DNA from 2 places in the Faecalicoccus sp. genome. Region 2 is predicted to be linked to the other one. Evidence: a T-box and tRNA genes for the amino acid it is inferred to sense, from the RefSeq annotation. Region 2 holds a T-box; the other holds one or more tRNA genes.

Region 1 (10,815 bases), on a different contig from region 2:
ACCTTACAGGAAAAGACAAGAAAGCTTTGTCAGTCACATGATCAAGATCCTGACAACAAAGAAATCTTACAGACTTTATTTGGTACTTGTTGCGATCATGTCAATATTGCGCCGGGATTTCATTGTGATTATGGCTTTAATATTCATTTTGATGGATTTTGTGTCATTAATTATAATTGTGTGATATTGGATACATCACCGGTACATATTGGAAATGGCGTTTTTATTGGACCGAATGTAAGCATAGCATGTGCCGGGCATGGCGTGTTTCCAGCACAGCGCAAAGAAGGAATGAATACGTCCAAACCCATTACCATTGGTGAAAATGTGTGGATCGGAGCTAATTGTGTCATCTGTCCGGGGGTAACGATCGGAAAGGATTCTATCATCGGTGCTGGAAGCATCGTAACCAAAGATATTCCGGAAGGCGTTATTGCCTTTGGCAATCCATGTCGGGTGCAACGCAAGATTACGCAGGAAGATCGCCTGGCATACAGTGAAGGAATGGAAAAAGAATAAATTGAAAATTTCTTTCATAAAAATGTTGCGTTCTTTTCATTTATGGAGTATCCTATAGTAAACCAAGGCGGAAGAGATCAAACAGAAAGATGTGCGCCAAGCGAGTCAGGGGTGGTGAAAGCCTGATCGTAACAGTTCTGCAAATGGACTTCCAAGGGCAAGGTGAAAACGAGTGAGTAGCCAAGACGTGACTTGTACGTTACAACAAGAGAAATGTGATAGCATTTTATATGAGTGGGTATTTTTACCAATACAGGTGGTACCGCAGATCAAGAAACGATTTGTCCTGTGTCAAAGTATTTTGACATGGGACTTTTTTCTTTTATACCCGCGAATTGCTATCCAAACAATGATAAAGAAAAGGAGAAGACAAAATGAAAACTTTATCAAAATTGGCAGCTGCCGCATTGACTTGCAGCGTATTGTTTGGATGTTCCTCATCCGGTTCGGATATTCCGACAGTAGGTGTTTCTCAGTTAGTGAGCCATACTTCACTCAACACGATTCGCGATGCGTTTGTAGAACAGATGGAAACGCTGGGGTATAAAGACGGAGAGACGATAAAATATGATTTTACTGATGCTTCCGGACAGACAAGTAATTTGACTTCGATCATGTCACAATATCAGGATGAAAAGGTTGATGCGATCGTTGCCATTGCCACGCCGACAGCGCAGGCAGCGGCTAATGTATCCGATGAGATTCCGGTCGTATTCAGTGCCGTCAGTGACCCGGTTGGGGCAGGATTAGTCAAAGATATGGATAAACCATCCGGCAATATTACAGGAACCAGCGATGAAGTACAGATCGATCAGATCTTAGACTTAGCTAAAGAAATCAATCCTGAAGTCAAGACAGTTGGATTCTTGTACAATGCCAGTGAAGCCAATTCCAAGGCAAACTTAGAAAAGGCAAAGAAATACTGTGAAGAAAACGGATTGACATTACAGGAAGGTACCGGCTCTAACTTAACCGAGCTGCAGAGTGCTGCCAGTGTTCTATGTGAACAAGTGGATATCTTATTAGCACCAAATGATAATACGGTTGCCAGTGGTATGGCAGCTCTATCACAAATTGCACTCGATGCCGGTGTTCCATTCTATACCGGAGCTGATTCCATGGTGCAGGACGGTGGTTTTGCGACGGTTGGTATCGATTATGAAAATTTAGGTAAAGAAACAGCCAATATGGTGGATGAAATTTTAAAAGGTAAAAGTCCTGCCGATATACCGGTAAAGGTCTTTAAAGATGATTTGAATATTTATGTGAACCAAAAGGTATTAGATACTTTAGGAATTATCTTACCGGAAGATATTCAAAATAACGAACATTTAGTGATGATGTAAGATAGGAGTGAGCTTTGTGTCCTTGGCAATACTTGAAAGAGCGTTAGAGTTAGGATTGATCTTTTCCATCCTTTCTCTGGGCGTATATATTTCGTTTCGAATTTTAAATATTCCCGATCTGACAGTAGATGGAAGCTTTACGACCGGTGCGGCTACATGTGCGGTATGTACGGTACAGGGGCATCCGATACTGGGACTTTTGTTAGGATTTCTGGCGGGCTGTGTGTGTGGCTTGATCACAGCATTCTTACAGACAAAAATGAAAATTCATGCGTTATTGGCCGGAATCTTGACCATGACCGCTCTTTATTCCATCAATCTTAGGATCATGTCCGGCTCTCCCAATATTGCCTTGTTGAATACGGATTCCGTGTTTACGATGATTCCGTTTACTTTTTTGGTCCTGGTAGTAATCAGTGTTTGTGTGGGGTTACTCTTATTTGCCTTCTTTAAGACCAATACCGGTTTGATGTTGCGGGCGACCGGCGATAATGAAACGATGGTCAAATCCAGCAGTATCAATGTAGATACCATGAAATTTTTAGGTATGTCTCTATCCAATGGACTAGTTGCCTTATCCGGTGCTTTACTGGCCCAATACCAAAACTTTGCCGATGTGACCGGAGGAACCGGGATGATGGTATTAGGATTGGCTGGTATCATTATCGGAGAAGCGATTCTGCGCAAAAAGACGATTGGTTTTGGATTGGCCAGTGCCATCGTGGGAGCCTGTATTTATAGGGTGCTTTACACGATTGCCCTGCAGTTTGGCATTCCGGCAACCGATATGAATATGATGTCTGCCATTTTAGTTGCCTTGACTATTTCCATTCCGTATCTAAAGAAAGTGAGGGAAAAAGAAAATGCTTAAATTAGAAAATATATCGGTCATTTTCAATAAAGGCACTTCTTTAGAGAAAGTCGCATTGGAGGATTTCAGCGCTACGATCCAGGATGGTGATTTTATCACGATGCTGGGCAGTAATGGGGCCGGAAAAAGTACATTGTTTAATGTGATTACAGGTGCATTAAAACCGGCGAAGGGAAAGATTTTTCTGGATTCGGAAGATATTACACGACAGAAGGAGCATGTACGGGCTCGCTATATCGGTCGCTTGTTTCAAAACCCGGAGCATGGAACAGCCCCGCATCTAACGGTGGAAGAAAATCTTGCTTTGGCGTATTCTTCCGGGAAATATGGAAAGTTTTCTCTGGCGGTGCATAAACAGGATCGTGCCTATTTTCAGGAAAAGCTGAAAACCTTGGACATGGGCTTGGAAGATCGTTTAAAGACACCGATCGGACTTTTATCCGGTGGGCAAAGACAGGCGGTAGCTTTGATGATGGCTGTGTTAAATCCGCCAAAGATCTTATTATTGGATGAGCATACAGCGGCTCTGGATCCTAAAAGTGCGCAAAAGATTCTGGAAATTACCAATGAACTGATTCAAAAAGAGCATATGACAGCGTTAATGATCACGCATAATATTCAGGATGCTTTGGATAATGGAAATCGTCTGTTTATCTTAAATGAAGGGAAATTGATTCAGGATATGGATTTTGCCCAAAAAAGTCAGTTAAAGCCGGCAGACATTCTAAATTACTATGCGGTTTGACAAACGGTAAAAAACAGATTAGACTAAAAGCACGAGGTATATGAATATGAGTGCAATTGATGAATTGAAATCTATTTCTACAAAAAAACATGTTGTGACCAGTATTGAGTATGACTGTCCATCTCAGGAAAAAGAAGATGAGGTTTTTGATACGGTACAAGGTATCTTAAAACATCATTTGGATGAAGTCGCAAAGATCACATATGATCTGGAAGCAGAAAACAAAGTAAAAGTTGAAGTGACACAAAACTTATAAAATTTTATTGAATTCGTTGAACGATGACAATTCCTGAGAGGGAATTGTCATTTTCTTTAAGAAGATTTTTTATTCATCCGAGAGTAAATAACGGCGATGATCAAAATGATGCATCCTGCCAGAACGGTCGGTGTCTTAATAAATACATAAAGTAGAAATAATAGAGCGGCTAAAAAATAGAGAAGCATCGCAATGATATTTTTATTCATACAGACCTCCATTTCTTTTTATCCATTATAAAAAAGGGACTTTGTAAATACAAGCGTATTGTATCTATACGAAATATTAATTTGTAGATAATGTCTTTCTATGATATATTTCATACATGGTTTTTAAGGAGGTACCTATGATAAAGATGATTCTTCAGGGAATGATTGTTGGTATTGCCAACATTATTCCGGGAGTAAGTGGTGGCACGATGATGGTGGCCATGGGATTGTATGATAAGTTGATTCACTCTATTACTCATTTAAAGAGTGAATTTAAAAGTAGTATGAAGTTATTATTGCCAATTTTCTTTGGTGCTGCTTTGGCTATTGTTATTTTATCCCGCCTGTTTGAATTTCTCTTACAGAACTATCCCATTCCGACAAATTTTGCGTTTTGCGGCTTGATTGTCGGAAGCCTGCCATTTATTTTAAAAAAGGTAAAAGGATCAAATCCCGTAAAATCAAGTAATTGGATTCCTTTGTTGATTTTCTTTGCTATTGTGGTTGGTATGGCTGTTATAGGAGAAGATAGTGGTTCAGCACAAAGGCTTCAAGTGGATCTTTTACAATTTCTTGTTTTGCTGTTTGTGGGAATCATTGCAGCGGCTACCATGGTTATTCCTGGTGTGAGTGGGTCTATGATGTTGATGCTTTTAGGTTATTATGAAACGATTTTATCTTATGTAAATCAAACTGTAGATGCTATTACAAGTTTTGATATACCGGCTTTCATCAACTGCTGTATGGTGATGATTCCGTTCGGTGTTGGCGTTGTTTTTGGTATTTTTGCGATTGCTAAGCTAATTGAATGGATTTTAATGCGTTGGGAAACATCAGCGTATTATGCTATCATTGGTTTGATAACGGCCAGTCCTGTAGCAATCCTATTAAAAACGGACTGGAGTCAATCCTCGATTATGATGATCGTTATAGGTCTGATTTCTTTTATTGCAGGATGGTTTGTCGCCAGCAAACTGGGGGATGAATAATCAATAGTAAATGAACTTGCATGTTGAATTTTAGACATGCAAGTTTTTTACATAAAGAATCGATGAGATTTACTAATATCAGAAATTAGTCCTTAACATATTCAAATTGAATGGGAAAGACTTTCTTTACCAATCAGACAACAACAATCGGTTTATGGTATAGTGGTTCAAACGAATAAACGAAAGGAATGTAACGATGAAAAAGATACTGATCGTAGAAACCAATATAAGCACATATGGAGCAATTGATAAGCCGACCGGTTTATGGTTGGGAGAACTGATTCATTTTTATGATGAAATGGTCAAGATGAACTATGAGGTGGATTTTGTCAGTCCGGCAGGTGGCTATGTGCCTATTGATCCGGTTTCCATAAAATATGCTGATTCTATCGATTATAAATGGTATAAAGATAGAGATTTTATCGATCGAGCTTTGGCAAAGACCCAAAAGCCGCAAGAGATCGATCCCTGTGCCTATCAGGCAATCTATTATACCGGAGGACATGGTGTCCTGTGGGATTTTGTAGAGAATACAGAACTGAAACAGATTGCGGAAACGATTTATGAACAAAAAGGATATATCAGTGCCGTATGCCATGGTGTAGTTGGTTTATTGCCTCTAAGTGATGGTAACGGGCAACCTCTACTAAAAAATAAACATGTGACAGGCTTTACCAACACAGAAGAGTTGTTAAGCCGGAAACGAAACCTGGTCCCTTTTTCTACGGAAGATGCTCTTAAAGAAAAGGGAGCATTTTATTCAAAGAAAAGATTCTTTACAAGCTATGCGATTGAGGATCAAAGACTGATTACCGGGCAAAATCCATGGTCATCCAGAACTGTCGCAAAGCTGTTGATTCAAAAACTGGAGGAAGTAGTATGAAACATGACATAAAGATTGATGTGCAAAAATGTATAGGATGCAGACAATGTATCAAAGATTGTCCGGAGCAAAATATCAGACTGATACAAAACAAAGCACAAATTCAATCGCAGGACTGTATGAAATGTGGTCATTGTGTGGCAATCTGTCCACAAAATGCGGTAACGATGACAGGCTTTGATCAAGAACCCATTCAATGCGATCAAAAGGAAATGGATCCTAAAGAATTTTTATACACTATTCAAACAAATCGTTCTGTACGCCAATTTCAGAAAAAAGAGATTTCAAACGATGTGATACAAGATCTCCTGGAAGCAGCTCGTTATATGCCTACTGCCAGAAATATGCGAGATGTGGAACTGATCTTGTTGCAGGAAGAGCAGGAGCAGGCAGAAAAGATTGCCGTACATTTGTTTCGAAAACTTTTAAAAGGGCTGAATTTATTTAGTAAAAGATATAGAGAATTTCTAATTGATGATCATTTCTTTTTCAAAAAGGCACCTTTGGTAATCGTTGTTGTCGGTAAGGATAAAACGAATGCGGTATTGGCGGCTTCGGCCATGGCACTTATGGCCAAAGCACATGGTCTTGGCGTTTTATACAGTGGTTTTTTTACACTGGCAGCTCATACTTCTATAAAGTTGAAGCGAATGTTGAAAATTCCTAAAGGTAAAAAAGTACAGACAACGCTTGTGATAGGGTATCCTTCTATAAAGTATGCACGTGGTGTACAAAGAGAGGCGCTTCATGTCCAAAGTCGATAATTCGTTGCAGGAAGCGTGTCAAAAAAGGATCAAAGATCTCCGTAAAGATTTTTTAAGTTTGCGCACAGTCTTTTTAGCTTTGGGAGATGAAACCAGACAGCTCATCCTTTTAACATTGTTGGAACAAGAGCCAAAGGAACTTCGTGTTAATGAGCTTGCACAACATACCTATCTATCAAGACCGGCTGTATCGCATCATTTACAAATCTTAAAGAATGCCGGTCTTCTTGAATTGCGAAAAGAAGGAACAAAGAACTACTATTCTATAAAGAAAGAAACAATGATTTTTTATCAAATGAAAGAAATGTTCTCTAAAATTGAATGTACTATCAGGGACAAACAAAATCAAGATCAATAAAATTAGAGTTAATATATAGTTTTTATAGGTATATTCGTATACAATAGATAAAAATCAACAACAAGGAGAATTTTAATGAACCAAAGAAAAGTTGCCTTATTTACTCTATGTACAGGAATTATGATATGTGGTGTTGTTCTATGGATCTTGATCAATAAGCAACAGGAAACAAAGACTGAGACTCCGAAAGGTTGTGAGGAGCAGTCTGCCTGCAGTATTGATGAAACGGATAGCCAAAAAGACGATTGGTTTATAGCATTAACGATGGAAGATGTGTTACAAAAACTAGAGGATCAGGAAGATGGCGTATATTATTTTGGCTATGAAGATTGTCCATGGTGCCAGGATGCTGCACCGGTTTTAAAAGAAGTGGCACAGGAGCATCAGAAAGAGGTTTACTATATTAAGACCAGAGATGAAGATCATAATCTTTTGTATGATGATGAACAAAAGGAAAGAATCATCAATTATTTGGGTGAGTATATGGAAACGAATGAAGATGGTCAGCTCACCTTGTATGTACCGATGGTCGTAGAGATGAAAGATGGAAAAGTAAAGAATTCTCATATTGGAACAGTAGATAGCTATGATCCTAATGAAAGAGAAATGACAGAAGAAGAAACCAAGCAACTAAAAGATATTTATGAAGCATTCTTTAAGGAGTAAAAAAATATCAGCCGATTATAATGGAGTTAGTCGGCTGATTCTATTTATTGGATAGAAAGTGAAATATGGTTTGTATTGAATTTGTCATGAACAGGAAAAAAATAAAAAAGCCTTCATCTAAAGGCTTTCGAGACAATGTGGAGCAGGTGATGAGAATCGAACTCACGTAGTCAGCTTGGAAGGCTGAAGTTCTACCATTGAACTACACCTGCAAAGTGGTGACCCGTGGGCGATTCGAACGCCCGACCCTTTGATTAAAAGTCAAATGCTCTACCAGCTGAGCTAACGGGTCAAAAATAATGGTGCCGACTATAGGAATCGAACCCACAACCTACTGATTACAAGTCAGTTGCTCTACCAATTGAGCTAAGTCGGCACAAAATAATAATGGTGGAGGCTAACGGGCTCGAACCGCTGACCCTCTGCTTGTAAGGCAGATGCTCTCCCAACTGAGCTAAGCCTCCATTCATTTAGCGCTTTCTTATACTAACAAATTCTTTTTTGGATGTCAATTTTTTTCTGAAATTTTCCACAAAATTTTTATATTGGATATCCAGTCCTTTTAAATAAGCCTCTCCAATAGCTTTGTTGTGGGTACGAATCGACTTATAAACAAGCGTATCCTGATAAAAAAGATAAATCGCCGGATCTAAGATCGTATAAGTTTTTCCAAAAACAAATTTTTGACGAATACAGCCAAGTTGATCAAATAAATCTTTATTGGTACTTTTTCCTGCTTGAAGACTGGTGGCATACGTATTCAAAAAATTCTGTATGGTTGTGCTTTCATCTTGCGTTAGAATCCATATGGGCAAATGAATTTGGGTAAATAATTCTTCCCAATCCAACCAATAATCCAGATATTGTTTTCCTTTTTCCGTTTCCAAATGCTCTACGATCGTCAAAAGTGTAAAGTCGGTTGGAATTTCCATTTTTTTATTCTCTGAAGAAATGATTTCTATTTTCATGATTTATACATGAATGCGCACTTATAGTATAACATAGAGTCTGACTTTTAACTATGCTATACTTATATTATATATAGAAAGTGATGAAGATTATGATTCGAGTAGGTATTGATTTAGGAGCCGATAAAATTCGACTGGTCATGGAAAACGAAGGTTTGCTCTTTGATGAGGCTTGCATGGTCGCATTAGATCAAAAAGACAATGTACTTGCCATCGGTGATGAGGCAAAGGAAATGAAAGAATCTTTAGATCAAAAAATCCGTGTCATTTCGCCTTTATCACAAAACAAGATTGACTTTGATGCCTTACATGCTTTGTTGGAACAGCTGATCTATGACTATAAAGTTTTTCGAATGTTTAAGAAGACGGTTCTATTGTTTAGTTATCCGATGGCGCTAAATCGTCAACAAAGAGAAGAATTGAAACAGCATTTATTAGAGTTTGGAGCCTATCGTGTTTATTTTGAACAGGAAATCTGGGTGGCGGCTATCGGTGCGCAGTTAAATCTGTTTATTCCTGTTGCCAGCTGTGTATTAAATCTGGGTTCTTCTAATTGTGATATTGCCGTATTCAGTAACGGGCAGATGCAAAGAAGCAGTCAGTATAAAGTAGCGGGAAGGCATGTTAATTTGCTGATCCAAAAATGGCTGCGTCAAAGTTGTCATATGCAGATCAGCGATTCCATGGCTGAAAAGATCAAAATCAACATCGGGCAGACACAGATGCAGAAACAACCGAAAACCATGTTGGTGCAGGGTGTGAATATGCAAAGTCAAAAATTGATGTCTTTGCAGTTGGATGAAAATATGCTGGTTCCGGTGTTATATCCATTGTGTGAACAATGGGCCAGATGGATCTATCAGTTTTTGTCCGGCTTGAGTCCTGAACAACAGGAAGATGTACGCATGCGAGGAATCATTTGTTGCGGCGGGACCATGTTGTTAAAGGGATTGAAGGAAAACCTGCAGAGTTTAGTCAACTGTCCGGTCTATGTAACGGATGATCCACAAAGTACCGTATCACAGGGCTTGGAAATCTTATTGGAGCGTATGGGAGAAAACGATGCTGGAAGATGAGATCTTTAAAAAGTATACGGTAGATTGGAACTTGCTTGTATCTTATGGCTTTATCAAAGAAGAAAAGGGATATTGTTATGTCAGAAATCAGGTTCCCGGTTTTAAAGCGATTGTATTTGTGTTTAAGGATGGTCATGTAAAGGGGACGATATGGGATACGGCCTTGGATGAAGAATATGTTAACTATCGAATCGAAAGTCAAAACGGGACCTTTGTTTCCGAGATTCGGGAAGCATATATCGCATTGTTAAAGGATATACGAGAACACTGTTTTAAGGAAACGCCTTTTGTATCCAGACAGGCCAATCGAATTGCACAAAGGATATTGGAGGAATATCAGGTTAGTCCGGAATTTTTATGGAAGAGAGATCCGCTTAGTGGTGTATTTCGCCATCCTAAGAATGGAAAATGGTTTGGGATCATACAACATATCAAAGCCGATAAATTAAAAGAAAAAGCACCGGGCTTTATCGATATACTGAATGTGAAGCTGGATGAACAATGTGCTGTAAAGATACTGGAACCCGGCTTTTATCCCGCCTATCATATGAATAAAAAGAGTTGGATCTCAGTTTGTCTGGATGATACGCTCAGTGATGAAGAAATCATGGATGTGGTTAAACAAAGCTATATGATCAATAGTCCTGATCCATATTGGCTCGTGCCTGCCAATGCCAAATATTATGATATGGTCCATATTTTTGATAATACCGATACCACGCTTTGGAAACAGTCGGTAGCTATGTATGAAAAGGATATTGTTTTCTTATACGTATCAAGTCCTTATTCCAGTATCTTCTATCAATGTGAGATCATAGAAGCCAATCTGGATCATGTATTTGAGGATGAAAATATTCATATGCAGAAAGCTATGCGTTTAAAGCTGAAAAAGCGTTATGATATTTCAGAATTTACTTTGGAACGCTTAAAAGAATATGGGATCAAATCGGTGCGAGGGCCTCGTCATGTGCCAAAAGCACTGGTAAAATTGTTGAAAGAATAAAAAAGTCAGGAAAAAGTGCATGTTTTCTTGGCTTTTTTTGATTTTGTTTGGTAGAATGATAGATGGCTATTTATGCCAAGTCATTTCATTATTCAGTAAGGAGGCGTTGTAGAATTCATGTCGAAGCAGGATAAGATCGAGATCGATGGGATCGTTGTTGAC
Region 2 (14,370 bases):
GATTAAGGAGGATCGATATGCTGATTAAAATAGAAGCCATCGTGCGTGAAGAAGCTTTTGAAGATGTCAAAACGGCTTTAAATGAAATTGAAGTCAGGGGTTTAACGGTTTATCAGGTGATGGGTTGCGGTATTCAAAAAGGATACAATGAAGTAGTCAGAGGGGTAAAAGTAGATCTGCAGATGCAGCAAAAGATCAAATTTGAAATCGTTGTATCTTCTCCGGAATGGGAAAAGAAGATCATTGATGTGATTTCAAAAGCAGCCTATACCGGAGAAATAGGGGATGGAAAAATATTTAGTTATGAAATTCGATCCGCATATCGTATTCGTACAAAAGAAACAGGCTATGATGCGATTCAGCCAACTGATAAAGTGGAATGAAAACAAAAGAAAAAAAGATTGGATTGATTGTAACAGGTCACGGGATTTTCGCAACTGGCTTAACAAACAGTTTAAGACAAATTGTTTGCGTGCCTGAAAATTATGTACCGATTGATTATAGAGAAAGTGATTTTCTAGAGGATATATTTAATAAGATGATAGATGCACTCAATGTTCTTAAAACGTGTGATGAAATCCTTGTTTTATGTGATCTTATCGGAGGTATTCCTTTTAAAACAGCAGTAAAAATAGGCATTTCTTATCAAAAATAAGAAGTCGTTGGCGGTGTGAATTTAGGCATGTTGGTTGAGATCAATCTGACTCGGGCATTTGTCAAAAATGTAAAAGAACTGGCAAAAATTGCCATCGAAACAGGAAAAGAACAGATTGCCCGGTTTAATTTTTCTTTGGGGAAAAAGTTATACAAATAGATATTACAACAAAAGTGCATCCGGCGTTTGGATGCACTTTTGTCTATAGAGATTACATTAATTTTCTAAATAACGCTTTTAGATCTTCAATGCTGGCATCTTTTGGATTGCCCGGAGCACAGGCATCGGCATAAGCCGATTGGGCAAGGAAATCAAGATCTTCTTCTTTTAAAGCTTCCAGTTTTTGTGGAATGCCTACATCCTGTGATAACTGACGTACCGCATCCACGGCTGCTTTACGATATTCATCCTGTGTCATGGAATCGACATTTTTAACACCCATGGCACGAGCAATTTCACGATACTTTTCTTGTGTACAATCGGCATTATATTCCATAACGATCGGCAGCATCATTGCACAGGCAACACCATGTGGTGTATCATAAACTGCACCCAGCGTATGAGCCATAGAGTGGGCAATTCCTAGTCCAACGTTTGAGAATCCCATACCGGCGATATACTGGCCTAAAGCCATACCTTCACGTCCTTCTTTTTCATTGGCTACCGCACTGCGTAAAGAACGGCTGATGATTTCAATGGCCTTTAAATGGAACATATCTGTCATTTCCCAGGCAGCTTTTGTCGTGTAACCTTCAATCGCATGCGTCAATGCATCCATACCTGTAGAAGCGGTTAGACCTTTAGGCATTGTAGACATCATATCAGGATCTACAACGGCAATGACCGGCATATCGTGTGGATCTACACAAACGAATTTTCTTTTTCTTTCTACATCGGTAATAACATAATTGATGGTAACTTCGGCAGCGGTTCCGGCTGTTGTCGGAACGGCGATAATAGGAACACAAGGTTTAGTAGTGGCAGCAGTTCCTTCTAAGCTTCGTACATCTTCAAATTCCGGGTTGGCAATGATGATTCCAATGGCTTTAGATGTATCCATAGAAGAACCTCCACCAATGGCAATGATGTAATCGGCGTTAGCTTCTTTAAAAGCTTTTACACCGTTTTGTACATTTTCAATCGTTGGATTCGGTTTGATATCTGAAAAGATTTCATATTCCAATCCTGCTTCATCCAATACATTGGTAACTTTTTCTGTGACTTTGAATTGAATCAAGTCCGGATCGGAGCAGACCAAAGCTTTTTTAAAAGCTCTTGCCTTGGCTTCATTGGCAATTTCCTGGATGGCACCAGAACCATGATACGATGTTTCATTTAACATAATTCGATTTGACATAGTGTTTTTCTCCTTTTCTGTAAGCGCTTTATCAATTCAATTGTAACGATTTATGTTTAAAAAGATAAGTTACAGAATGAGGAAAGTGTCACATTATAATAAATCAATGGAAACAAAAGCTTTCTTGACTTCCGGTGGCATCGCATCACATAGCTGGCTTGCCAGTGCATCCGGAGAAATTGGTGTATCTTCCAATAACCATTTTACCGTCATGTATATAGAAGACTGACAATACATTTCCAATTGAAACTTTAAAATAGAAGATAAAGGCATCCCTGTTTTACTCTGGATTTGATCTGTGTAAAAAGATAAAATCAGTTCAAAATCATGATCTCTTAAATTATTTTGATCATCGTTTTGAAAAGCGGCTCTAAAAAACAATTTTTCCTGAAGGATAAAAGTAAACTTCTTAAACAAAGCTTCATAAATCGTCTTTCCTTCTCCCATATGTTGAAAGGATTCTTGTAGGATCTTATCAAAATACCAGTTAACCAAATCTTGTTTATCTAAAAAATGTCGGTAAAATGTCTGACGAGATAGATTACAAGTATCTGTAATATCTTTTACAGTAATCTTTTCATAGGGTGATTTCTTCATACATGTTTTTAGTGCATCCGCAAAAATATATTTTGTGTCCATAAGTACTCCTGTTTCTTGGTAATATCATAAGAAAAAATGAACGAAAAATAAAATTTTTTCCAAAAAAAGTCGGATCAAATTTCAAAAAAGACTGAACTTTGAATTGATGTATGTATAGATAATACAGAAAATCTTCCAATGAATTAAAAAGCTTTCCGGACTTTCTAAGAAAGTCATAATGGAGAATGCATGATTTCATTGTGCATTCTTTTTTCTAGTGATAAAATAAATCCGTTTTGAAGGGTGTTGCTTATGAATATTGTGGAGAAATACGGTGGGACAAGCGTGGGTTCCATAGAACAAATACAAGCGATTGCCAAGCATGTAAAAGAGATGCGCGAAGCGGGACATACTTTGATTGTTGTCGCCAGTGCCATGGGAGGCATGACCAATAAACTGATCGATCTGGCTAGTCAGGTTTCTGATCATATCAATACAAGAGAGCTGGATTCTTTATTGTCAACAGGTGAACAAAGAACAATTACCTTATTGGCAATGGCTATTGATGCATTGGGCATACCGGCTGTTTCACTGACCGGCTATCAATGTGGTTTTATTACCAGTCATCATCATGCACACGCACGTATCAAGGATATCGATCTAACCAATGTTAAAAAGCATTTAGAACAAGGAAAAGTGGTTGTCGTAGCCGGTTTTCAAGGGGCTACAGAACATGGCGAAATTACGACATTGGGAAGAGGCGGCAGCGATACTACAGCAGTAGCGTTGGCCGCTAAATTAGGATGGGCTTGTCATATCTATACGGATGTCAATGGCATTTATACGATCGATCCGCGACTCTATCCAAAGGCAAAACGATTAAAAGAAGTCAATTATCAGGAAATGATGCAGATGGCCTGTCTCGGATCTGGCGTCTTAGAAACTCGCAGTGTAGAATTGGCCAGTAAATATCAAGTGCCGCTGTATCTTGGAAAGGCATTGGAAGGTTCAAAAAAGAGAGGAACATGGATCATGGAACATACAAAACAATTGGAAGATATGCCCATTACAGGCTTAAGTGTAAAAGATGATTATGCGATCATGCGTATCAGCCACATTGAAAATGATGGTGTCTTTTTAGGAAAGCTTTTCCAAATGATTGCGGATCTAAACATCAACCTGGATACAATTTCGCAGCAGTTGGATGATGAAGGAAAGGCGAATTTCTCTTTCTATTGTACAGAAGAACAAAGTCGTATGATCATGGAAAATATGGATAAAGTAGGACAGAATTACCCAATTACCCGTATGCTCGGATTTATTAAGCTTTCCTTGGTAGGCTTGGGAATATCAACGCATAGTGGAATTGCTTCGAAAGTATTAAATACATTACGTGAAAACAATATTCCTTATTATATGATTACTTCCAGTGAAATCTCCATTTCATTGACAATTGACGCACAAGATAAGGAAAAAGCCATTCAAGTATTGGGGAAAGCCTTTGATTTATAGAATATGCGACATTTCATAAATTATAGAAAAGAATGAAGGAAAGGGATGAAAGAGATGATTCATTTTGATTTACATATGCATTCGAATCAAAGTGGTGATGGACAATTTACACCGGCTGAGCTTGTGCAGATGTTAAAAAAGGCGGACATTCAAGTAGCGGCATTGAGTGATCACGATACTGTTAAAGGTGTTCCGGATATGATGGTGGAAGGGAAAAAAGAAGGAATACAAATAATACCGGCCATCGAATGTTCTACCTTATTAGGAGATTATGATGTACATGTATTAGGATATGGAATCAATTTGGATGATCCTTATTTTCAGACGTTACAGGAAAACATACAAAAAAAGAATGATGGTGTATTTCATCAAAGAGTTGAAAAACTTCGGCAAAAATATGGAGTAGAAATCGATGAAGAAAAGGTAGTCAGAGATGCCAATGGAACCAATCCATGGTTTATTATGATGACAAGACTCTTCCAGGATCCTCGTTATCAGAATATCGAAGATTTTAAAGATTATATTCCCGGTGGCAAGCGCAGTGATCCGGCACCGGTCAATTTCTTTTGGGACAAATGTATGCCAGGCAGCGATCTTTATGTAAAAGCATATAATCCGGATTTTAAAGAAACGATACAAAAGATTCATGAAGTGAATGGCTTGGCGATCATTGCACATCCTTATCAGACATTTTATAAACAGGAAGAACGTCTGCAGTATGCTTTAGACTGTGGTATTGATGGATTAGAAGCTTACAGCAACTATCATCAAGATTATCATAATGAATACTATGAACAATTTGCCAGAGAACATAATTTGTTAATTACTTGTGGCAGTGATTTTCATGGAGAGAAAAAGCCAAGCATACGCATGGGGGAATATGGTTTACATAAAGATGGAACCCCATTTTTAGAAAGCTTTTTGAAGGCATTGGAAAAAGAATAGAAGGATTTTTATGAGAGTAGACAGGTATAGGATATCTACTCCTTTTTTGGAGCTGCATGAAAGTGTTTTTTCATATTGTTTAAGAATAAAGAGTTATCATTAGCATAATTAGTTAAAATGATAACTCTTTGTCTTAATTTTTGTGATGAAATTTATTTAAAACCAGTGAATTGGTTCTTTACCATGTGCAACGAGAAATTCGTTGCATTTTTTAAAATGCCCATTGCCAAAGAATCCACGATAAGCGCTTAATGGACTTGGATGAGAACTTGTCAGGACCAAATGATTTGGGTTATTCAAAAAACGACGCACTGCGCCTGCTTTAGATCCCCACAATAAGAAGACCACTGCGTCTTCTTTTTCATTGATGCGCTGTATGGCAGCATCCGTAAAATTTTGCCAGCCAATATTTTGATGGGAAAGAGGTTTTGAATCTTCTACGGTCAAAATAGGATTTAATAATAAGACTCCTTGTTTAGCCCAATCTGTTAAATCACCATTACGATGCAGTTTAACATGATATTCATCCTCAATCTCTTTGTAAATGTTAACTAATGAAGGAGGAATTTTAACGTTGGGTGCTACACTGAACGCAAAACCTTGTGCCTGTCCGGGTTGATGATATGGATCTTGCCCCAGAATAACAACCTTTGTATCCTTTAAAGATGTTGTTAAAAAAGCGTTGAAGATTTTTTCTTTTGGTGGATAGATCTTTTTGGTCTTATATTCACGAGCTAAAAAATAATTAATTTTATTCAAATATTCTTTTTGAATCTCTGTATCAAAAAGTTCTTGCCAGTCATTATTAAAGTTCATTGTAAACCTCCATGGATTATTTGTACGAAGTCTATTATAATACTAATCATGAATCTACAGGAAAAAATTTCATGGATGGAATCTAAGAAAAGTAAAAATATGGATTTGGTTGATTACCGAGAAATTATGGATCGGTATTTACCATACCATAAGAAACTCAAAAAAATTCAGGTAGCTGGTACAAACGGAAAGGGCAGTACATGTCGTTGGATGGCTTTGATGCTGGAAGAACTGGGCTATCAAGTTGGTGTTTTTACATCTCCGCATTTAATCGTTCATAATGAAAGAATACAAATCAATGAAACAATGATCTCTAATTCGGATTTAGAGCGTTTGTTTGATCAATATCAAAATGTCTTTATAGAACATCAAATGACCATGTTTGAAATGGATTTGTTTTTGGCCATTGCTTATTTTTTAGAAAAGAGAGTTGATTATGCCATCATAGAAGTGGGTTTAGGTGGAAGACTGGATGCGACCACAGCTTTAGATTATGATGTGACAGTATTGACCAATGTTGGTTTAGAACATACTGAAATCTTGGGGGATACAATAGAAAAGATTGCGCAGGAAAAGAGTGGTATCTTCAAGCCAGGGGTATTAGCTGTTTGTGGGGAAGATAAGCCACAGGCGCAACAAGTTATTGAACAAAATGTACGAGCCAAAAGAATACCATTTTATTATTCTTATCTACCAGAATATAAAAAAGTAGGAAAAAAATATTGGATCGACTCGATGGATGGCATCCTTGTTTTTGATCAGCCTTTTTACCAGATGAAAAATTTTATACTGGCCTGCGATACATTGTATCATTTAGGTTTTCGCCTGCGTTATAATACGCTTCAAAATGCTATTGATCATTTTGTTTTTTTGGGACGCTGTATGATATTAAGAAAAAGGCCGTTGCTGGTGGTGGATGGTGCTCATAATCTGGATGGTATCAATGCATTGGTAACCTCCATAAAAACTTGGCAGGGGGATATCTATTTTTCGGTTTTAAAGGAAAAAGATGCAAAGCACATGTTAGATGTTTTAACGAGTCTTCAAGGACAGATTCACCTGGTCAACTTTTCATCGGACAGACTTTATCCTCTGGAAACATTGGGATTTGAGGTACTATCTATGGAAGAAATGGAAAAAAGACTTCAAATGACACATCAAAGAGCTTTAGTGTGTGGTTCTTTGTATTTTGTCGGTGAAGTCTTAAAATGGTTTAATTCGAAGTAATAGAAATGGAAACATATTCACTGATCCCCTCCGTACGGGTTGGAAATCCCCAACCATGAATACCGGATGTTGTGATTTGTGTAAAGTTTCCTTTTTTTATCATGCCATAACCGTGTTCAAAAATTCCTAAAGAATTTGCCAAAGAGCCGACTGGGAAAATTTGACCGCTATGTGTATGTCCGCTTAACTGAAGATCGACCCCGAGTTCTTTACAGAGTTTTAGATCGCTGGGTTGATGATCAAAAACAACGATATACGAATCTAAGTCACATGTTTTCATAAGGCTATGCAGGGATCGTCTATTTTCTTCCAAGTCTTCTCTGCCGATTAAGGTGATGTTTCCAAAATGCAGGATATCATCCTGTAAGACGGTGATACCATTGGATTCGATCACTTCTTTTAATGTTTCTTTGGAAAAAACGGGATCATTTGCGTAATGTTGGTTATCATGATTGCCAAAAACATAATAGACATCAGCAGTTTTTGTCAGTTTGCCCAGTGTCTGAAATACCGTTTTCATTTGATCAACGGTTGTGAACTCATCAACGATATCTCCGTTAAGAATATAAAAAGAAGGCTTTTCTTTTTGAAGATCTTTTACGATGCTACTTAACTCTTCTTCCGTCATGACATTTGGATAATGTAAATCGCTGATCATGACGATTTTGGTATCAGGAATGTTTTTTGATGTTTGAAGATCATACGTTGTTTTTTCAATATTCTTCATATTGAAGATGCCGTAAATGCAGATTGTTATTGCCAACAAAAAAGGAATAAAGAAGATCCATCCTTTTACATCCTGATGAAAGATCAAACAGATAAGCTGCGTGATTAGAAGACAAAACAAGAGATGTAAATAAAAGATAGGGAAGATCGTATTAAAAGTGATACAAGGCAGCACAAATAATAACAATAATCCCCATAAAGCCCATGAAGGAAACTGCGGAAACCAGCGATGAATCAACAGAAAAAGATCTACGACCAACAAAAGGCAAAGGATTGCCAAGCCCATCTTTAAATAAATCATGGCAACACCTACTCAAATTCATCTACGTCTTTATGCATGACATCACTGCTTTTCCATTCCCAGTGAATCAAGAAAGTGATAGCCGCTTTGACTAGGATCAAAGCGCCGATCTGCAGGATTTCCGCAAGACTTCTTACCGTGATTGTCCGTACAATTTCAGCGGCCAGCTTGAAGGTCAAGGCAATACTTAAACCGCGTAATAACGGCTTTTTACTGTTTTTATCTTTACGAAATGTAGCAAGCAAAGAATGAAACGTACTGTAGATGACACTTGCCAGGGAAAGAGCTTCTAAAAAATAAACGGTCAAATAGGCAATCTGAATCAGCCATTCGTGCAGTTGTTCAATTAAAGTTTCCATTATGCACCTACTTTCCTAAACAGAATTTTGAAAATAACGTATCTAGTAAATCTTCTCTATGGACTTCTCCAAGAATTTCTTTTAAATGGTTATGTGCTTCCTGAATATCTATTTCCACCAGATCGGGTTCCATCATCATTTCCATTGCCTGTTTTGCGCGAAGCATATCTTGTTTGGCAAGGTTTAATAAACCAATTTGTCGTTCGTTCGATAAAACAGGTTCTTCCTTGAGAAGATCTTGTTTATATATGTTCTCTAAAGCATCTAGAAGAGGTTGTATTTGATGGTTTTTGGCAGAGATCCAAATTCCCTCTTGGTCTTGATGTTGCAGGTCTTCTTTATTAAAAAGGATGAGACGTCGTTTATCCTTTGTTTGTTTTAAGAGAATTTGATCTTCTTTTGTTAAAGGACTGCTTCCATCTAAAACAAGTAAAACAAGCTGTGCCTTCTGTAACATCTGCTGGCTTTTTTCAATACCAATCTGTTCAATCTTATCGCTTGCTTTACGAATTCCGGCTGTGTCGATTAAGTTTAACTGCACGGAACCGATATGAATCTGTCCTTCCACTATATCTCGGGTCGTGCCGGCAATATCAGTTACAATGGCTTTATCTTCTTCTAATAAAGCATTGAGCAGAGAACTTTTGCCCACGTTTGGCCGTCCGATGATTACGGTATCGATCCCTTTTTTTAACAACTGTCCGGTTTGAACGCGTTTTAATATTTGATCGATTTTACTAAGCCAGTCGTTGGTTTTAGGTAAAAGTTCCTGTGTAGTCAGTTGTTTGATATCTTCATATTCCGGATAATCAATGTTGACTTCGATTTGTGCAATAATGTCTAATAGCTCGTCAATAAGAGGTTGAAGCAATTTTTTGACGCTTCCTCGGATTCCCTGGATGGCCAAACTGGCAGCCGTATCGTTGCTGGCATCAATCATATCTTGCACAGCTTCTGCCTGTGACAGGTCGATCCTTCCATGATAAAAGGCGCGTTGAGTGAATTCTCCGGGTTTAGCTAATACAGCTCCCTGGCTTAAAACGATCGATAAAACCTTTCGTGTAATAAACACGCCACCATGGCAGTTGATTTCTACGATATCTTCGCGTGTATAAGTTTTAGGGGCCCGAAAAACAGAAACAAGGACTTCATCCACTGGTTTGCCGGCTTCATCTAAGATATTTCCGTAATGGATGGTATGGCTTGGTACATCGCTTAGATCTTTGGTAAAAATTTTATTTGTGATGGGTATGGCTTGTTCTCCGCTGATTCGGATAATAGAAATAGCGCCATCCTGTAAAGCGGTAGAAATGGCACAAATCGTATGTTCAAACATGAAACCATCCTTTCTCTTGTATCTATTTTAACATAAACCTATAATAGACATATGAGAACATATAGTAAAGAAGAAATAAATGCGGTTGCCGATGCACTGCAGAATCACAAAATTATTGCCTTGCCGACAGATACAGTTTATGGAGTGGGTGTGATGTATGGAGATTTAAAGGATCTGCAGCGACTGAAAAACGCAAAGCACAGACCGGAAACCAAACCGATTCCGATGATGGTATCTTCCATAGAGCATATGGAACAAGTAGCTGTAGTTGACGAAAGAGTAAAAAAGATCGCAGAACGTTTTTTGCCCGGCGCTTTGACATTAGTGTTAAAGGTCAAAGACAACGTACCAAAAGAATATACAAACGGTTTAGATACGATTGCGATTCGTATTCCGGATGAGCCTTTTATTCTTCGTGTGATTGATGAATTAAATACCCCGTTATTGGTAACCAGTGCCAATCAATCCGGAGCTAAGACCGCATTGACCAGCGATGATGTGTTTGAACAGCTTCCTGATATTGATGGAATTGTATTAGGCACATGTAGAGCATTACAGGCCAGCACGATCGTAGATTGTACACAGGAAAAGTTAAAGATTCTTCGCCCGGGCCCTATCACTTTAGAACAGTTGGAGGCATGTTTGTAAAAAACGGATGGATCATAAAGCCAGAGATATATACCTATCCTTTAAAGGTAAATATCCCTGGTATTTTTTAGTTTGGATCGAAGCCATCAAATAAGTCATCAATGTTTAAAAGCTTGGCGTGATCTAAAGCGGCTTGTCGGACTACCGGTTTTGTGAATCCAGACTTGGAAACAAAATATAGATATTTTTCTTTTACTCTAGGAAAAGCTTTTGTGGCGTTAACTAAATCTTGATATTCCTCTAAAGGCATTGGATTTGAAGTGAATTTACACTCCACAAATAATGCTTTTGCCTGCGATTTATCCAAGGCTAGAACATCTACATCGTCTTGAGCTTTAATAAAGGGATTTGTCCCCCACCATTTACCAATGTGATAAGGAATAAAAGGCAAATTTCGCTTTTTGGCTTGCCGAATAAGATATTCTTTACAAATTCCTTCAAAAGCATCTCCCATATAACTTGAAATATCTTCCATGATTTCATCTGCAGCCTCTTTAGCTCCAAGGATTTCATAATATGTGTTATCTGTAAATGAATAACGAAACCAGAATTTTAAGAAATTATCTTTAATGACATAAATGGATTTTTTTGATTTTTCACTTTCGCCACAAGGCACACGTTTTTCTACCAAGCGCAAAGTTTGAAGCGTTATAAGGTATTTTGATACTTTTGTGCGATCTTCATGAATGTAATCAGAAATATCAATGATTCGATTTTTTCCTGACGCAATGGCAGAAAGAATTGAATTATAGATATTTGTTTCTCTTAGTTCAGCTTTTAAGAGGTTATTTGGCTCTTCGTATAAATAAGCACCGTTTTGAATGATTTTATATGCGATGTTTTCTTTTATGCTTTTTGTAGGATCAAATGCTTCTAGATATCGAGGGATACCACCAAGAATACCATAAGCTAAAAGTTTATCTATATTTGAATAATTAGGAAAAAATATGCTGGAATCAAAATAGTCAAAAGGTTTAACCTCTAAAGTAGCGGTTTGTCGATCGTGCAAAGGACTCTTGCTTCCCATAATTTCGTTTTCCATGATACTGATAGAGGAACCGCACAAGATTAAGAAGATATTTTTGTTTTTAAAGTCGTGATCAATTGCATGCTGCAAAATAGATTTTACGGACGGATTTTCCGCAATAATATAAGGAAATTCATCAATGACGATTGCAGTTCTATTTTGAACTTTATTTCCTATGTAGCTAAAAGCGTTTTCCCAAGATTTAAAGGAAGCAATAAAAGAATGTTCAAAATGAAGTTGTATCGATTTAGAGAAATCTTCTAGATTCAAAGCATCATTTTTTTCTCGAGCGGGGAAAAAAATTGTATTTGTATGTTTAGAGAATTCCTGTAGCAAAGTTGTTTTACCGACTCTTCTTCGACCATACATAATTAAAAATTCAAAAGTATTATGGCTATATAACTCATTTAAATACGAAATTTCTTTTTTTCGGCCATACATGAAAACACCTGCTTTCTATTTGTATACTTACAAGTAGTATACTTTAAAGTATACAAATTTTCAATTTCAAATACATGTTTGAAATTGAAAGAAAACAGAAGGATTCTTAGTCAAAAGTTCGTTCTCAATACAAATAATAAGAAAGAATTCGAAAGTGTTTGACAAACGAAGATAGGTTTAGTACCATACACCCGTAAAGGCTAAGAAGAGGACGAGTACTTTAAGAAAATGTTTCAGAGAGCTTTTGGTTGGTGAAAAAAAAGCACAGGACTTAAAGGAATAAAACCTTGGAGCTGTATGTATTTCCTGCATTAAAGGAAGCACTGTTTATAGACAGTGGCAGAGATTTTTCAAAGTGATTTGAAAAATGAATTAGGGTGGTAACACGAGCATTCGTCCCTTGGATGGATGCTTTTTTATTTTGTAGAGAAAAGGAGAACAATATGGCACAACAAAAATTAACAGAACAAGAACGAGTACGTCGCCAGAAGATGCAAGATTTGAAGGATATGGGAATTGACCCATTTGGCTCTGCGTATAAAAGAACGACAACTTCTGGAAAAATCATTGCACAATATGAGGATAAGACAAAAGAAGAATTACAGGAATTGGATGTTCATGTAAAGATTGCCGGACGTATTATGACAAAACGTCGTCAGGGAAAAGCCGGATTCATGCACATTCAGGATATAGATGGACAAATTCAGATCTATGTTCGTAAAGATGTTGTCGGCGAAGAACAATATGAGATCTTCAAGAAAAACGATTTGGGAGATATTGTTGGTATCGAAGGTACGATCATGAAAACCGATCATGGGCAGTTATCCGTTCGTGCACAAGTTTATACGCATTTATCTAAGGCTTTACGTCCATTACCAGAAAAATATCACGGATTGACGGATGTAGAAGAACGTTTCCGTCGTCGTTATGTGGATTTGATCATGAATCCAGAGGCTAAGCACATTGCCATCACAAGACCGAAAATCATTCGTGCGGTACAGGAATATCTGGATGGACAGGGATTGATGGAAGTAGAGACACCGGTACTACAGCCGATTTTAGGTGGGGCAGCGGCTCGTCCGTTTGTTACGCATCACAATACTTTGAACATGCCTTTCTATTTACGTATCGCAACGGAACTTCCTTTAAAACGTCTAATCGTTGGTGGTTTGGAAGGTGTTTATGAAATTGGACGTTTGTTCCGTAATGAAGGAATGGATGCCACACATAACCCGGAATTTACAACCGTAGAAGCTTATGTTGCTTACAGTGATCTGCATGGCATGATGGATCTGATTGAAGGTTTGTTTGATCATGTAGCTAATAAAGTTTTAGGAACAACTGAAATTACGTATCAGGGACAAGAGATTTCTTTGAAAGCGCCATTTAAGCGTATAACAATGTGTGATGCGATCAAAGAAAAAACAGGTATCGATTTTAAACAGGTGACAAGTTATGAAGAAGCTTGCCAGCTGGCAAAAGAACACGATATTGAAGTGGAAAAAATTCATAACTCGATTGGACATATCATTCAGCTGTTCTTTGACAAATATGTAGAAGAAACGATCGTGCAGCCAACGTTTGTCTATGAATATCCAATTGAGATTTCTCCACTGGCTAAGAAAAACAGTGAAGATCCTCGTTTTACGGATCGTTATGAGCTGTTTATCTGTGGGCATGAATATGCCAATGCGTTCTCGGAATTAAATGATCCGATCGATCAAAGAGAACGATTTGAAAAACAGTTGGAACTTCGTGATCTAGGTGATGAAGAAGCCAATGAGATGGATGTAGATTATGTAGAAGCTTTGGAATATGGTATGCCTCCAACAGGTGGTGTAGGCTTGGGAATCGATCGCTTTGTGATGTTGTTGACAGACCAGAGAACGATTCGTGAAGTATTATTGTTCCCACATATGAAGTTAACAGGAGAATCCAAGGGTGCCAAGTTAGAAAAGAAATCGCAGGAAGCTGTGTCATCAACTTCTGCAGATGTAAAAAGTATAGTCAATAAGAAGCCAACCATCGATTATTACAAAGTGGAAATTGAACCGTTGTTCAAAGATTTTGTTGATTTTGAAACGTTCTCGAAATCAGATTTCAGAGCCGTAAAAGTCAAAGAATGCCGCGCGGTTCCAAAGAGTAAAAAATTATTAGAGTTTATCTTAGATGATGGAACCGAAGAAGACAGAACGATTTTAAGTGGTATTCATGATTACTATGAACCGGAAGAATTGGTAGGTAAGACTTTAGTGGCAATCACCAATCTTCCACCACGTAAAATGATGGGAATTGATTCCTGTGGTATGATCATATCGGCCGTACATAGCGAAGCTGGTGAAGAACGCTTGAATTTGTTAGTGTTGGATGATGCGATTCCGGCAGGGGCTAAATTATACTAAATCAAAGAATCTCACAAAGAAATGATAAGAACGCTCAGA

The links. The T-box of region 2 lies ahead of lysS (lysine--tRNA ligase). A T-box ahead of a tRNA ligase gene usually reads a tRNA of that ligase, here a tRNA-Lys.
Region 1: it encodes a tRNA-Lys, which carries the amino acid that the T-box ahead of lysS (lysine--tRNA ligase) is inferred to sense. The anticodon was not compared.

Annotation. Positions count from the first base shown of each region.
Region 1 covers NZ_JAXKBY010000025.1:1,000-11,814, forward strand. The annotation lists gene U0M88_RS01225 (sugar O-acetyltransferase) at 1-519, shown strand, start outside; gene U0M88_RS01230 (ABC transporter substrate-binding protein) at 894-1,865, shown strand; gene U0M88_RS01235 (ABC transporter permease) at 1,882-2,736, shown strand; gene U0M88_RS01240 (ABC transporter ATP-binding protein) at 2,729-3,481, shown strand; gene U0M88_RS01245 (hypothetical protein) at 3,528-3,737, shown strand; gene U0M88_RS01250 (hypothetical protein) at 3,794-3,946, opposite strand; gene U0M88_RS01255 (DUF368 domain-containing protein) at 4,084-4,935, shown strand; gene U0M88_RS01260 (type 1 glutamine amidotransferase domain-containing protein) at 5,132-5,818, shown strand; gene U0M88_RS01265 (nitroreductase family protein) at 5,815-6,582, shown strand; gene U0M88_RS01270 (ArsR/SmtB family transcription factor) at 6,566-6,940, shown strand; gene U0M88_RS01275 (transporter accessory protein) at 7,016-7,606, shown strand; tRNA gene U0M88_RS01280 (tRNA-Gly) at 7,745-7,818, opposite strand; tRNA gene U0M88_RS01285 (tRNA-Lys) at 7,823-7,898, opposite strand; tRNA gene U0M88_RS01290 (tRNA-Thr) at 7,907-7,982, opposite strand; tRNA gene U0M88_RS01295 (tRNA-Val) at 7,995-8,070, opposite strand; gene U0M88_RS01300 (hypothetical protein) at 8,077-8,574, opposite strand; gene U0M88_RS01305 (rod shape-determining protein) at 8,667-9,650, shown strand; gene U0M88_RS01310 (MmcQ/YjbR family DNA-binding protein) at 9,637-10,653, shown strand; gene infA (translation initiation factor IF-1) at 10,771-10,815, shown strand, end outside.
Region 2 covers NZ_JAXKBY010000072.1:924-15,293, forward strand. The annotation lists partial or broken gene U0M88_RS03465 (ammonium transporter) at 1-6, shown strand, start outside; gene U0M88_RS03470 (P-II family nitrogen regulator) at 18-383, shown strand; gene U0M88_RS03475 (hypothetical protein) at 380-655, shown strand; gene U0M88_RS03480 (hypothetical protein) at 671-814, shown strand; gene fucO (lactaldehyde reductase) at 867-2,012, opposite strand; gene U0M88_RS03490 (TetR/AcrR family transcriptional regulator) at 2,106-2,651, opposite strand; gene U0M88_RS03495 (aspartate kinase) at 2,904-4,103, shown strand; gene U0M88_RS03500 (PHP domain-containing protein) at 4,149-5,048, shown strand; gene U0M88_RS03505 (uracil-DNA glycosylase) at 5,205-5,864, opposite strand; gene U0M88_RS03510 (bifunctional folylpolyglutamate synthase/dihydrofolate synthase) at 5,913-7,091, shown strand; gene U0M88_RS03515 (metallophosphoesterase) at 7,078-8,118, opposite strand; gene U0M88_RS03520 (DUF1622 domain-containing protein) at 8,127-8,477, opposite strand; gene mnmE (tRNA uridine-5-carboxymethylaminomethyl(34) synthesis GTPase MnmE) at 8,485-9,813, opposite strand; gene U0M88_RS03530 (L-threonylcarbamoyladenylate synthase) at 9,865-10,461, shown strand; gene U0M88_RS03535 (ATP-binding protein) at 10,529-11,929, opposite strand; T-box leader at 12,123-12,333, shown strand; gene lysS (lysine--tRNA ligase) at 12,373-14,331, shown strand.